DNA from 3 places in the Glaciecola punicea genome. Region 2 is predicted to be linked to each of the others. Evidence: predicted binding sites of a transcription regulator. Region 2 holds the regulator's gene; each other region holds the start of a gene.
What was found. The regulator FNR, encoded in region 2, switches genes on or off when oxygen is low (the NO sensors DNR and NnrR bind a similar motif). The targets are predictions, from matches to a motif close to TTGATCTAGATCAA.
Positions count from the first base shown of each region.

Region 1 (4,218 bases), on a different contig from region 2:
CTGCTTAAGCATGTTGAGCATTATTGGCAGCACGACAAATGGCCTATGGCCGTTGTGCTAAAGCCTATGCCGCCGGGATCGCCCATTTAGTTGTCGGTCAACAACATAAATGTTAATACGGTAAGATCTAATCTTGCCGTATTAATTTGAGGGTTTGATTGCTTAACAAGAGAGGCTAACAAGAAAGGCTAAATTACACGACTGTATCGTAGCTTATGGGCAGGACTCATCAGGTATTGATCGAAGCTCATGCAAATGTTGCGCACCAGCAAGCGCCCTCTGGAACGTATAGTAATACTGTCTGAATTGTTTGTGACTAAATTGTCACGTTCAAATGGCTGCAGCTGCTGCAAACAATCTTTAAAATATGCGTCAAAATCAATCTCAAATTTTTCGCTAAATTCTGCTTTGTTCACGTAAAAGTTGCACATCAGCTGATTAATAATAGCTCGATGAATTATGTCATCATCGTTTAAGGCAAGGCCTTTTTCAAGCAGGGGTTGCAAGCCGTCTATGGCCTTATAATATTCACCTAGTTTTTTTACATTTTGAGCATAGGCGCTGCCTAAACTACTGATTGATGAAACTCCTAAGCCCAACAAACAGTCTGACTGGTCGCTGGTATACCCTTGAAAGTTTCTAGATAAAGTACGTGCTTTTGCTGCCAGACTGAGTTCATCACTTGGTTTAGCAAAATGATCCATGCCAATAAATTCATAACCTTGATTGCACAAAGTAGTAATACTTTGCTGAAATAAAGAAAATTTGGTGTCGCTTGACGGCAACCATTCATCTTTAATTTTGCGCTGTGCGGGAAACAAACTAGGCATATGCGCGTAACTGAATAAGGATATTCGGTCTGGGTCCATGCGGTTAACTTGCTTGAGCGTATTGGCAAGTTTATCTGCATCTTGGCTTGGCAGACCGTAGATAAGATCGATATTAACGGAGGCGAAACCAACATCTTTGGATCTTGCAATAAGTTTGCAGATGAAGTCGGTGCTTTGTACGCGATTTATTCTTTCTTGCACACAGGGGTTTACGTCTTGCACACCAATGCTGAGTCGGGTAAAACCGATATCTCGCAGTTCGTCAATATACTGAAGGTCAATCTGGCGGGGATCTATTTCAATGCTCTGCTGTATACTGTCGGCAAAGATATAGCTGCTGCGAGCTTCCTGTAACAAGGCGTTCAACTGTTGGGCGCTAAAACAGCTAGGCGTACCGCCGCCAAAATGCACTGAGCTTACTTCAAATCCTGGAAATTGAGTGGCTCGAAGGCGAATTTCCTGCTTTAAATAAGACAAATATTTAGCAAGCTTATCTTGATTACGAGTGACTATTTTATTGCAGCCACAGTAATAGCAAAGTGAATGACAAAACGGGATATGCAAATAAAGTGACACGCTAGGCTTTATTTTTGTGGTTTTTAAGCGGCTAACACTATGAACAAAATCAGCTTCGTTAAATGCTTTGTTAAATGCCAATGCGGTTGGGTATGAGGTATAACGCGGGCCTGTGGTGTTATATTTGTTTAGCATGTTTTTGTCAAAAAATTCGGCAGTGCTCATAAATGTGGCTCTTGTAAGAATGTTGGGTAGACAATAGCAGGCATTGAAACATGTGCATTTGATCTGCATTAAACAAAGGGTATATTTTCGGTTGATGTACTTATATCAAGATAAACAATTACTATTATGCTTTTAAAACAATTAACCTTAAATTTACAATTGTGAATGGACAAAAAATGGCACAAATGATTTTAGTACGTCATGCCCAAGCTTCGTTTGGTGCGCATGATTATGATAACTTGAGCGACTTAGGTCACCAGCAGGCCGCCTTACTAGGGGATTATTTTGCCCAGCGCAAACAAAGCTTCGACTTGGTGGTTGCTGGCAATATGCTTAGGCACAAACAAACCGCTAGCGGTATTGTAGGCCAAAGCAATGAGCACCTTATTACCACTGACGCAGGCTGGAACGAGTTTGATTTTGAAATGATTGTCGCTGCCTATTTACAAGCAAGTCCAGAGCAAGCGCCTGTTTCTGGTGCGCCGCGAAGCCAGTGGTATAGAGTCTTAAAAAAAGCCATGCTGGCGTGGTCAAACGAATCACTGGTATTATTAGGCGGTGAAACGTGGGTGCAGTTTTGTGCCCGTGTGCAAGAAAGCGCGCAAAGCATCCACCAAAGCGATCATCAAAATGTACTGGTAGTGAGTTCAGGCGGGGCAATGGCAGTATTTTTGATGGCCTTGCTAAATACATCGGTAGAACAGGCCATTGCCTTTAATTTACAAATTAAAAACACTAGCGTGAATCATTTTTACTTTAACCGCGCAGGTTTTCAGTTAAATAGCTTTAACAATGTGCCTCACTTAGATACGTTCGCACATTTAGCAAAAATTACTTACAGTTAATAGCCGCAAAAACGGCAAGGAGAACACCATGAATTTTGACCATAGTAGTAAAGTCCAAGATTTGATGGCAAAGCTGTCTACCTTTATGGACACAGAAATTTATCCCATTGAAGAGCATTATCATAATTTAGTGGCCAGTAGTACTGACCGCTGGCAAACGCCCCAGCTTATGGAAGCACTCAAAGACAAGGCGAAAGCCCAAGGCTTATGGAATTTATTTTTACCCAAAGAGTATTTACCGCACGGTGCTGGCCTGACTAACTTGGAGTATGCGCCGCTGTGTGAATTAATGGGCACAGTAATGTTCAGCTCTGAGGTATTTAACTGTAGCGCGCCCGACACTGGCAATATGGAAGTAATAGCCAAATATGGGACGCAAGCACAAAAAGATAAATGGTTGTTACCCCTTCTAAACGGTGAAATACGCTCTGCGTTTGCTATGACTGAGCCTGAGGTTGCCTCCTCGGATGCTACAAATATAGAAACCAGCATCGAAAATAAAGGCGACCACTACCAAATTAACGGACGTAAGTGGTATACCAGTGGCGCAATGAACAATAACTGCAAAATTCTCATTGTAATGGGAAAAACTGACCCATCGGCCGCACGTCATGAACAGCAGTCTCAAATTTTGGTGCCCCTTAATACTCCGGGTGTTACCGTGGTAAGACCAATGGCGGCAATGGGGTATTTAGACGAGCCAATTGGCCATGCCGAGGTGCTGTTTGAAAATGTCAAAGTTCCTAAAGAAAATTTAGTATTAGGGGAAGGCCGCGGTTTTGAAGTGGCGCAAGGACGATTAGGTCCAGGTCGTATTCATCACTGCATGCGCCTAATTGGCTGCGCTCAGCGCGCGCTAGACATGACCTGCGAGCGGATCGAAAACCGCATTGCCTTTGGCCAACCTTTAAGCAAGCAGCAGTCTGTGCGCGAAAGTATTGCGCAAATGTACTGCAAAATTGAACAAGCACGATTACTCACACTAAAAGCCGCTGACAACATGGATAACTACGGGAATAAAGTCGCTAAAAATATTATTGCCGCCATTAAAATAGTCGCACCTAAAATGGCCTGTGAAGTAATTGACGAAGCGATTCAAATACACGGCGCCTTAGGTACGTCTCAAGACACTATTTTATCGGCAACTCTTGCCTATGCTCGTACTATTAGACTAGCAGATGGCCCTGATCAGGTGCATATGATGCAGTTAGGTAAAAACCTTGTGCTAGGTCGTAACAAGAAATTATAAAGGAGTCATCTTTAATGAAAGCAATCTTATGTAAATCATTTGCACCCGTATCTGAATTAGTTTACGAAGAAGTCGACACGCCTAGTGCAGGTAAAGGCGAGGTATTAATTGACGTTGTTGCAGCTGGCGTAAATTTTCCAGACAGCCTGCTGGTGCAGGGGCTGTATCAGATGAAACCTGAACTGCCGTTTATTCCAGGCACCGAAGTCTCTGGTACTATTTCGCAAGTAGGTGAGGGTGTCTCTCATCTGAAAGTAGGCATGAAAGTTATTGCCATGTGCCAGCTAGGCGGCTATGCACAAAAGGTAGCGGTGCCGTACATGCAGGTTATGCCCATTCCTGATGCTATTCCTTTGCAAGAAGCATCGGGTTTGTTAACCGCGCATGCTACTGCACACCACGCTTTAAAACAGCGAGCGCACTTACAATCTGGGGAAACCTTGCTAGTGACAGGTGCGGCTGGCGGAACCGGACTTGCTGCGGTGCAAATTGGAAAAACAATGGGCGCGACCGTTATTGCCGTGTGTTCAAGCGATGAGAAGTGTAAAGTAGC
Region 1 covers NZ_LZXY01000005.1:162,352-166,569, forward strand. The annotation lists gene BAE46_RS08335 (zinc-dependent metalloprotease) at 1-90, shown strand, start outside; gene hemN (oxygen-independent coproporphyrinogen III oxidase) at 189-1,571, opposite strand; gene BAE46_RS08345 (histidine phosphatase family protein) at 1,748-2,416, shown strand; gene BAE46_RS08350 (acyl-CoA dehydrogenase family protein) at 2,445-3,665, shown strand; gene BAE46_RS08355 (NADPH:quinone oxidoreductase family protein) at 3,680-4,218, shown strand, end outside.
Region 1: a site for FNR is predicted at 1,630-1,643, ahead of hemN (oxygen-independent coproporphyrinogen III oxidase). Genes of this name have one in related genera too.

Region 2 (4,218 bases):
CTCAGAGCATCCTATTTCGAAAGCTTTCGAGCGTTATATACACGACAATAATGATACTGAATTTTCAAGTAACGATTTCTCAATAAGTGATTATACCGTGAGTATTGGCGAAGGGGTCAAGACTGCCGTAAATCAACAGCATTATCTGTTAGGCAGTCAATCAATGATATTATCTTCACTAAATGCGCCACTAAGCCGTGAAATTGGTGAGGCAATTAAAGGTGCAAATGTACTGCTGTCGTCGGGTGGCGTTGTATTAGCCGCTTTTTGGGTAACGGATACAGTGCATCCAGACGCCTTAGATATTGTGCGCCAGCTGTCGCAGCATGAGCTCACCATCTTAAGCGGTGACACACAGGTAAATGTAAACAGCATTGCCATCGAATTAGGTATCAAAAATGCGGTGGGTAATAGCACCCCAAAAGACAAACTCGACTATATTGGCAAGTTACAGGCAGATAAAAAGCGCGTAGTAATGTTAGGCGACGGCATAAACGATGCACCTGTATTGGCGGCGGCGGATGTCTCAATAGCGGTTGGCAATGCCTCTGATTTGGCCAAGAACGCTGCTGATGTCATACTGCTTAATCCAAAGCTACAGTCGGTGGTAGATGTGCTTACGATGGCTAAACGGACAAAACGCAAAATCAAACAAAATATAGCTTGGTCTTTAGGCTATAACATTTCGGTGTTACCATTTGCCGTCGTGGGTTGGTTAACACCATGGCAGGCAGCGCTTGGCATGTCGTTAAGCTCTATAATTGTGGTTTATAACTCAACCCGGCTGATGCGTTAAATGTCTAATGAATACTGTTTAATAAGGGCAATGCGATGAGAACTAAATAATGAGCATAATTTATGTATTAATACCGCTGGCAATTATTATAGTAGCTATAGCCATTGCTATATTCTTTTGGGCGGTAAAATCTAATCAGTTCGATGATTTAGAACGTCAGGGCTACAGTATTTTGTTTGATGACGACATACAGCAAAATAACACAAATAGCGCGAAATCAAGCACTAACAAAAGTGTTGAAAATGACGACGCTGATTTAGACAAAGCTTCTTCAACAGGTGAAGCCAACAGTAAAAGCAAAACGCCCATCAATAAAAGCAAGTCATAGTGTCAGAGTATATTTATTTATCGGCTTTTCTGATTGGCTTGGCAGGAGGTGTTCATTGTATTGGAATGTGCGGTGGTATTGCAGGTGCCTTTACCTTTGCTATTCCTAAAAATAAATCCCATACCCCTTATATAGCATGCTATAACGCAGGCAGAGTATTTTCGTATACTATTGCAGGCGCGGTAACTGGGTGGCTCGGCAGCTTGTTTACTTCCTCTGTTGTAACCGGGTTGTTAATACTACAAAGCCTAAGTATTGTTTTTTTATTGCTGTTGGCACTTTATATTAGTGACTTGTATAAAGGCTTAATACACTTTGAAAAAGCAGGTGCTCGTTTATGGCGACGCTTAGCCCCTGTCGCTAAAAAACTAATCCCATTTAAGAGCCCTGCCCATACCTTCCTATATGGCATGGTATGGGGTTGGCTACCCTGTGGTTTAGTATACTCCGCGCTCACCTGGTCTTTAGCTAGCGGTAGCTTTTTACAAGGCGGACTGTTTATGCTTTGTTTCGGGATAGGGACACTACCAGCGCTGGTAGCGTCTAGTATGGGAGCGAGTTTTTTAATCCCAATTCTGCAGCACAAAGCAACACGATTAGGTATTGCCGGCATATTGTTCTTGTTTGCGCTATATTTGATTGTCGATTTATTCAAGGGTGTGGCATTATAATGAATAATAAACCGTAAAAAGGAATTAGCATTTATGTCTAACACTGAAGTCGCTATTAACTGTCAAAGCTGTAGCTTTAGCCATTTATGCCTGCCTGTTAGCCTGAACGAACAAGAACTTGAATCTTTAGATGATATTATTGAACGCAAAAGGCCTTTGCATAAAAATGACAAACTCGTTAATGCAGGCGATAAATTCCACTCCTTATATGCAGTCCGTTCTGGTTCGTTTAAATCCTACATTAGCGATAAAAATGGTGTTGAACAGCTCACAAGCTTTCATTTTCCAGGTGATATCATAGGTTTCGATGCGCTTCAAAATGACATCCATCAGAGTAATACACAGGCGCTAGAAACGGCTATGGTATGCGAGCTACATTATGAAACACTTGATCAAGTGGCCAGCCAGTACCCAAAGCTTAGGAAACAAATTATGCGTTTTATGAGTTCTGAAATAAAACACGACCAAGAGTTTATGATGCTGCTCAGTAAGCGAAGCGCTGAAGAGAAACTGCTGTATTTTATTAATCACTTATCGCAGCGTTTTAATGAGCGAGGGTACTCAGCCAAGCAATTTAATCTACCAATGACCAGAAGTGAAATTGGTAATTATTTAGGTTTAACGGTTGAAACAATTTCGAGATTATTAACGCGTTTTCAAAAAGACGGATTAATTCAAGTTAACGGCAAGTTAATCACCATTACCAACTTTGATGGTGTGCAGCAGCATATTCGCTAATGCAGCAGCATATTTGCTATGAACGATATCAAAATTAGCGAAAGAAAACCGTTAACTGCGCGACCAACATAGAGACAACATGAAAATAGGATTAGCATTAGGCGCAGGTGCAGCCAGAGGTTGGGCCCACATTGGCATCATCAAAGCCCTGCAAGATCTCGGCGTGAAGATTGACGTGGTAGCCGGCTGTTCCATAGGCGCATACGTGGGGGCAGCATTCGCTAGCGGTAAACTAGACGAACTGGAAGAATGGGCTTTTACGCTGTCTGAATGGCAGGTATTTAGCCTATTGGGAATAGGCTTTAAGCGCGGCGGCCTAGCCAGTGGTCAAAAAGTTTTTATTAAGCATAAAGAAGAATTTTGTGCGCCTACATTTGAAGAAATGAACATTCCGTTTACGGCCGTTGCTACCGATTTATATTCGGGTAAAGAAGTGGTGTTCAATCAAGGCGAAGTGAACGATGCTATTAAAGCATCCTGCGCTATTCCTGCTCTTTTTCCGCCTGTAGAACATGAGGGTCGTTGGCTTGTAGATGGCGCGGTAGTAAATCCCGTACCAGTGAATCAATGCAGGCAATTAGGCGCTGATTTTGTCATTGCGATTAATTTAAGCGCTGACTTTAGACCACAGCTAATTGAAAAGTTTGAAAAGGAACACCAAGCGAATCAGCTCAAAACCGACAAACTCTTGGGTAATGCCAGCGGTGGCCTCGTGAAGCAGTGGTTCTCTCCTGATCCTAAGCCAAATAAACTGCAGGCACCGGGTATTGTGAGTGTAATGAGTAGCTCACTGGAAATTTTACAGGCTAGGGTAACCCGTTCTCGTTTGGCAGGCGATCCGCCTGACCTTCTTATTGAGCCTCAGTTAAGGGATGTGAGCTTGTTGGAGTTTCACCGCGCCCAAGAGCTATCTCAAAAAGGCCGAGACGCAGTCAACAGATTAGCGCAGCAAATAGAGTTTCAATTAAATTTAGTAGGAAAGTCGGACAGAACAGAAGGCACCGATAAGAAAGCCCTACTAATACAGTAAAGCCATTATAAAATAGGCTTAACGACTTGTTTTAGCCGTAATACGTAAAGGGACGCTTGGTAATATCACGTTGTTTAATATTGGCAGTTCGTTAGAACTCAATATTAGCTTGCCATCCTTTATTTGCATGCCATTAGACAGCGCTGCCGTTAAGTTTTTGTCTTTAAATTGAATCGTTAAACCGTCAACTTCGGGCATCATAAACGACATAAAACCACCGATATCATCAAAAAATGTGGCGAACTGGTCATACAATAAATCTAACTCTTGGCTCGTATAACTAGATTTTACATGCTCTGGTTTTGTCTCTAACTGTACCGATATATCACAAATGTTAGAGGGCTCTGTTAAATCGAGGATGACAACGGCGTCTGCGAGCCTAAGTGCCCTTTCAGATGGCAATGTAAATCGATATTCCGGCGTAATTTCTATAGGGATTTGCTGTTTTTCAGTGCTGATTCTTGCACTGTTTATTTGGCATAATGATTTGGTCCGAATATTCATAAATCCAAATGCGAACTGCAGCGCATTCGTTTCTTGTGAATCCAATTTTTTAACATGGCTGTAAAACGTTTTGTAAGCAACTTGTAATTCTTCAGATTTTGCCGTTTTTGACGCACTTAGCGACATTATTACTATTGTTAAGCTTATCGCA
Region 2 covers NZ_LZXY01000001.1:146,711-150,928, forward strand. The annotation lists gene BAE46_RS00615 (heavy metal translocating P-type ATPase) at 1-796, shown strand, start outside; gene ccoS (cbb3-type cytochrome oxidase assembly protein CcoS) at 846-1,124, shown strand; gene BAE46_RS00625 (sulfite exporter TauE/SafE family protein) at 1,124-1,795, shown strand; gene fnr (fumarate/nitrate reduction transcriptional regulator Fnr) at 1,802-2,533, shown strand; gene rssA (patatin-like phospholipase RssA) at 2,613-3,563, shown strand; gene BAE46_RS00640 (DUF2987 domain-containing protein) at 3,582-4,218, opposite strand, start outside.

Region 3 (4,218 bases), on a different contig from region 2:
ATACTGCTATTCCCTTAAGTAGTATTACCCCCATAAAACTTACCACGCAAGGGTTTGTTACTGCTGTAGCCAATCCGAAGGGATGGGCTTTTATGATTTCATTGCTTCCCCCCTTCTTAGATATTGCAAAACCATTGCCTATTCAACTCCTAGTGTTAGTATTTATTATTATGATAAGCGAATTAATTTGCATGCTACTTTACGCCAACGGCGGCAAATGGCTAAGACAGCTTTTGAATAAAAGCGACAAGGCCCAGTGGGTAAATCGAATTGGCGGTGGTTTGTTAGTACTCATCGGGGTTTGGTTGGCTTTTTCTTGAAAAGTACCTAATTATTGCGGTACAACTACGCATTTTAAAAGTCATCGCGCTGAATAATACTAATCATTTTTTTAATTTACCGAGACGATCCATGCCAATTACTGCATTTAAGAAAATTAGACCCACGTTTGATAACAGTGTCTATATAGACACTACCGCACTACTAGCAGGTGATATACACCTTGGCAGCGACAGCAGCATTTGGCCTTTAGTTGCTGCACGCGGCGACGTTAACATTATTCGCATCGGCGCGCGCAGTAACATTCAAGACGGTAGCGTATTGCACGTAAGCCGCCCCACTAAGAAAAATGCAAACGGTTATCCCTTAATCATTGGAGACGATGTAACCGTGGGCCATAAATGCATGCTACATGGCTGCGTTATTGGCAATCGCGTATTGGTTGGCATGGGCGCAATTGTAATGGATGGCGTGGTAGTGGAAGATGACGTATTTATTGGCGCCGGTGCCTTAGTTACGCCAAACAAGCGACTGGAGAGCGGATTTTTATACGTTGGCAACCCAGCCATTAAAAAACGTGCGCTGCATGATCATGAAAAAACGTTTTTGACAGAATCGGCAAATAACTATGTGATGCTTAAAAACGAATATATGGACGAAGCTTAGATACATCGCTAGTCTTAACTGGTGCCCCGGCGCAATTTTACTGACACAGACGTGATTATTGGTCCTTTGGTCACTTATTCAAATCGCGCAAATGAAGGTAAACAGGCTCACAAGAGGGCCTCTGACCAAACCACAGGTAAAAACTTTGCGCCGCTTGGTTAACTAGCATCCCTAAACCATCAACAACCATTGTGCAGCCCAAACTAGTCGCTTTTTGCATAAACACTGTGGGCTTATTAAGATAGACCATGTCGTAAACACTTGGTTGGTTGGCAAAAACACTATCAGGTAAATCGGGTAGTTCATTTTGCAGACTCAAGGACGTTGCATTTATGACAATATCAAATGCCTGCATACTGGCACTGTCGTATAGTCTCGCTTTTGAGTTTGCATAGCGGTTAGTATGTCTGACTAACGCTTGCGCTTTATCTACACTTCTATTATAAATTGCAATGCTGTTAATACCGGCATCAAGCAACGCCGGTATTGCGCCCTTCGCTGCACCACCGGCACCAATCATCAATATGTTTGCTTTATTTACAGCAATATTATGTTGATGCAGGTCATTGACCAATCCTACACCATCGGTATTGTCACCTGTAAAGCCGTTATTTTGCCTTATAATCGTGTTAACCGCTCCTGCTCGCTTAGCTTGAGATGACAATGTGTCTACCCACTGCAATGCGTCAAGCTTAAAAGGCATGGTCACGTTAGCACCAATACAAGATATGTCGGCAAAGAACTGATCAGCCGATAAAGCAAAACCATCACTTGGTGCTAAGCGCTTTTGATATTGTAAAGGAAGATTGAATTGACTAGCAAACATAGAATGAATAATAGGTGATTTACTTTGCTCTATTGGGTTTCCAAATACACAGGCAATTGCGGGATATGTCGACAAGTGATAGTCCTTAAAAATGAGTCATGTCTAATGATACTCAAAAACACGAGACATTCCTAAAGGTAAAAAGCCCCGCGATAAATGCGAGGCCCTATAACTAGTTTTACTTCTACTTGTTTTAGTTAAAACTTGTAGCCAACTGAAATGGTGTAAACAAACGGATTGATGTCAACTGACTCAATTGAACCCAAATCTGCGCCATTTACTTTAAAGCTAGCGTCAGTTTCAAGGCCAATATAGCGCACCGACGCATTTAAGAAAATACCGTCAGCAATTTTATAATCAGCGCCAATTTGCGCCGCTAAGCCAAATGAGTTATCCAAACTTAAATCAGAAATGGTAGCGCCAATCGCGCCGTTTATGGACTCTGCGCTAGTGGTATTGAAATCTTCATCAAAAAAGATCGTGTAGTTTACGCCAAGACCAACGTAGGGCTGAAACGCAGCGCTTCCATGATTGAAGAAATAGTTCGCGGTTATCGTCGGGGGTAAATGTTTAGTTTTCCCCAAGTTTCCACCACTGGCTAAGTCTATTTTATGAGAGAAAGGGGTAGCAGCTAATACTTCTATATTCCAGCTGTCGCTTAAGAAGTACGCAACGTTTAGGCCAAGCTGTGTGTTGTCGTCAACGCTAACGCCGCCAACCACAGCTTCACCAATTTGAAAGTTATCGCCGCCAACCAAAATATTAGTGCTTGAATCATCTGGTGCAACGGTTGTGAAACCGGCACGAAATAGAATATCGCCGGCTTCATGGGCGAACGCATTTACGCTAGATAACGCTAGAGCAGAAACAAGGGCAGTGCAAAGTATAGTTTTTTTCATTACGTGCTCACTATATTAATTAAAGGGGAAACCAAAAATCTTGCGTCATATAGTAAAGTGCGTGGAAATAAAAATATTGATGTAGATTAATAGATGTTAACGACCTGCAATAAAATCGCTTAATTCATTGATCTATATCAAGTAAAATAGAGCATATTGCAAATAAGCAAATGTCAGTCGGTAGCAGTCAATGCCCGTATTTGAGCTAGCCAGTGCTGCTTTTGAGATTCAGGTAAAAAACTCGCCGTAAAGCTGTTGCACACTAGCTGCGCTAACGCTTGTTCAGATAGGGATAAATGATGAGCAAGCGCATGGAAATTGTCGTCTAAGTAGCCGCCAAAATAGGAAGGGTCATCCGAGTTAACAGTTACCAGCAAACCATCATCAAGCAACTGGATTATGTTATGCTGCGACATTTCATTCACCACGCGCAGTTTGAGGTTGCTAAGTGGGCAGACTGTTAAGGGAATCTGCTGCTCTTTTAAATAAGCCATTAGGCTTGAGTCTTCAATACTGCGAACACCGTGATCTATGCGATCAACTCTTAGTAATTCAAGCGCCTCCCATACATATTCAGGGGGGCCTTCTTCACCCGCATGCGCAACTAACTTAAAACCCAGTTCTTTAGCTTGGGCAAACACATGTGTAAATTTAGACGGCGGATTACCTAACTCAGAGCTGTCTAAGCCTACCGCCGTTATCATTGAATAATATGGACGCGCATCTGCTAAAGCTTCAAGAGCGCTTAACTCACTAAGGTGACGTAAGAATGACAAAATAAGATATACCGACATGCCAAATTCGGCCTTAGCTTTTTGGATAGCGCGCGCAAACCCTGGCATAAACACAGCGTAATCGATACCTCGTTGCGTGTGAGTTTGGGGATCAAACATAATCTCAGTATGCACAATATTTTGTTCATAGCATTTGCATAAATACGCCCACATAAGCGCAAAAAAATCGTCTTCGTCGCGCAATACATCGGCACCTTGGTAGTATAAATCCAGAAAATTCTGCAGATTCTCAAATTGATAAGCACTTTGTATGGCTTCAACATTCGCAAACGGCAATGCTATATTATGCTTTTGCGCTAAATCCCACATTAACTGAGGCTCTAAACTGCCCTCTATATGCAAGTGTAGTTCTGCTTTAGGCAGTGTGTGAATTAGGTGTTTAAGCCTTTTCGACATCATACTTGACGCTCCTATCAACTACTTATATACAAAAGTCACGTTTGTTCACAAAAAAGCTTACAAATTAAGCCAGTCTATCGGTTTAAGATACTGTTGAATTTTCCCTTCAGGCGACTCTGGCGACGGTTGATAATTATATTCCCACCGAGTAAGCGGTGGTAAAGACATGAGAATTGACTCAGTGCGCCCGCCGGTTTGCAAGCCAAACAAAGTGCCTCTATCGTATACTAGGTTAAACTCAACGTAGCGGCCGCGTCTGTATAATTGAAACTGACGCTCTCTTTCTGTAAAGGGTGTGTTCTTACGTTTTTCTACGATAGGGATATAGGCGTCTAAAAACCCGTTACCCACGCCT
Region 3 covers NZ_LZXY01000006.1:681-4,898, forward strand. The annotation lists gene BAE46_RS08520 (LysE family translocator) at 1-320, shown strand, start outside; gene BAE46_RS08525 (gamma carbonic anhydrase family protein) at 412-945, shown strand; gene aroE (shikimate dehydrogenase) at 1,016-1,846, opposite strand; gene BAE46_RS08535 (OmpW family outer membrane protein) at 1,969-2,670, opposite strand; gene BAE46_RS08540 (adenosine deaminase) at 2,844-3,863, opposite strand; gene hemF (oxygen-dependent coproporphyrinogen oxidase) at 3,921-4,218, opposite strand, start outside.
Region 3: a site for FNR is predicted at 2,798-2,811, ahead of BAE46_RS08535 (OmpW family outer membrane protein). Genes of this name have one in related genera too.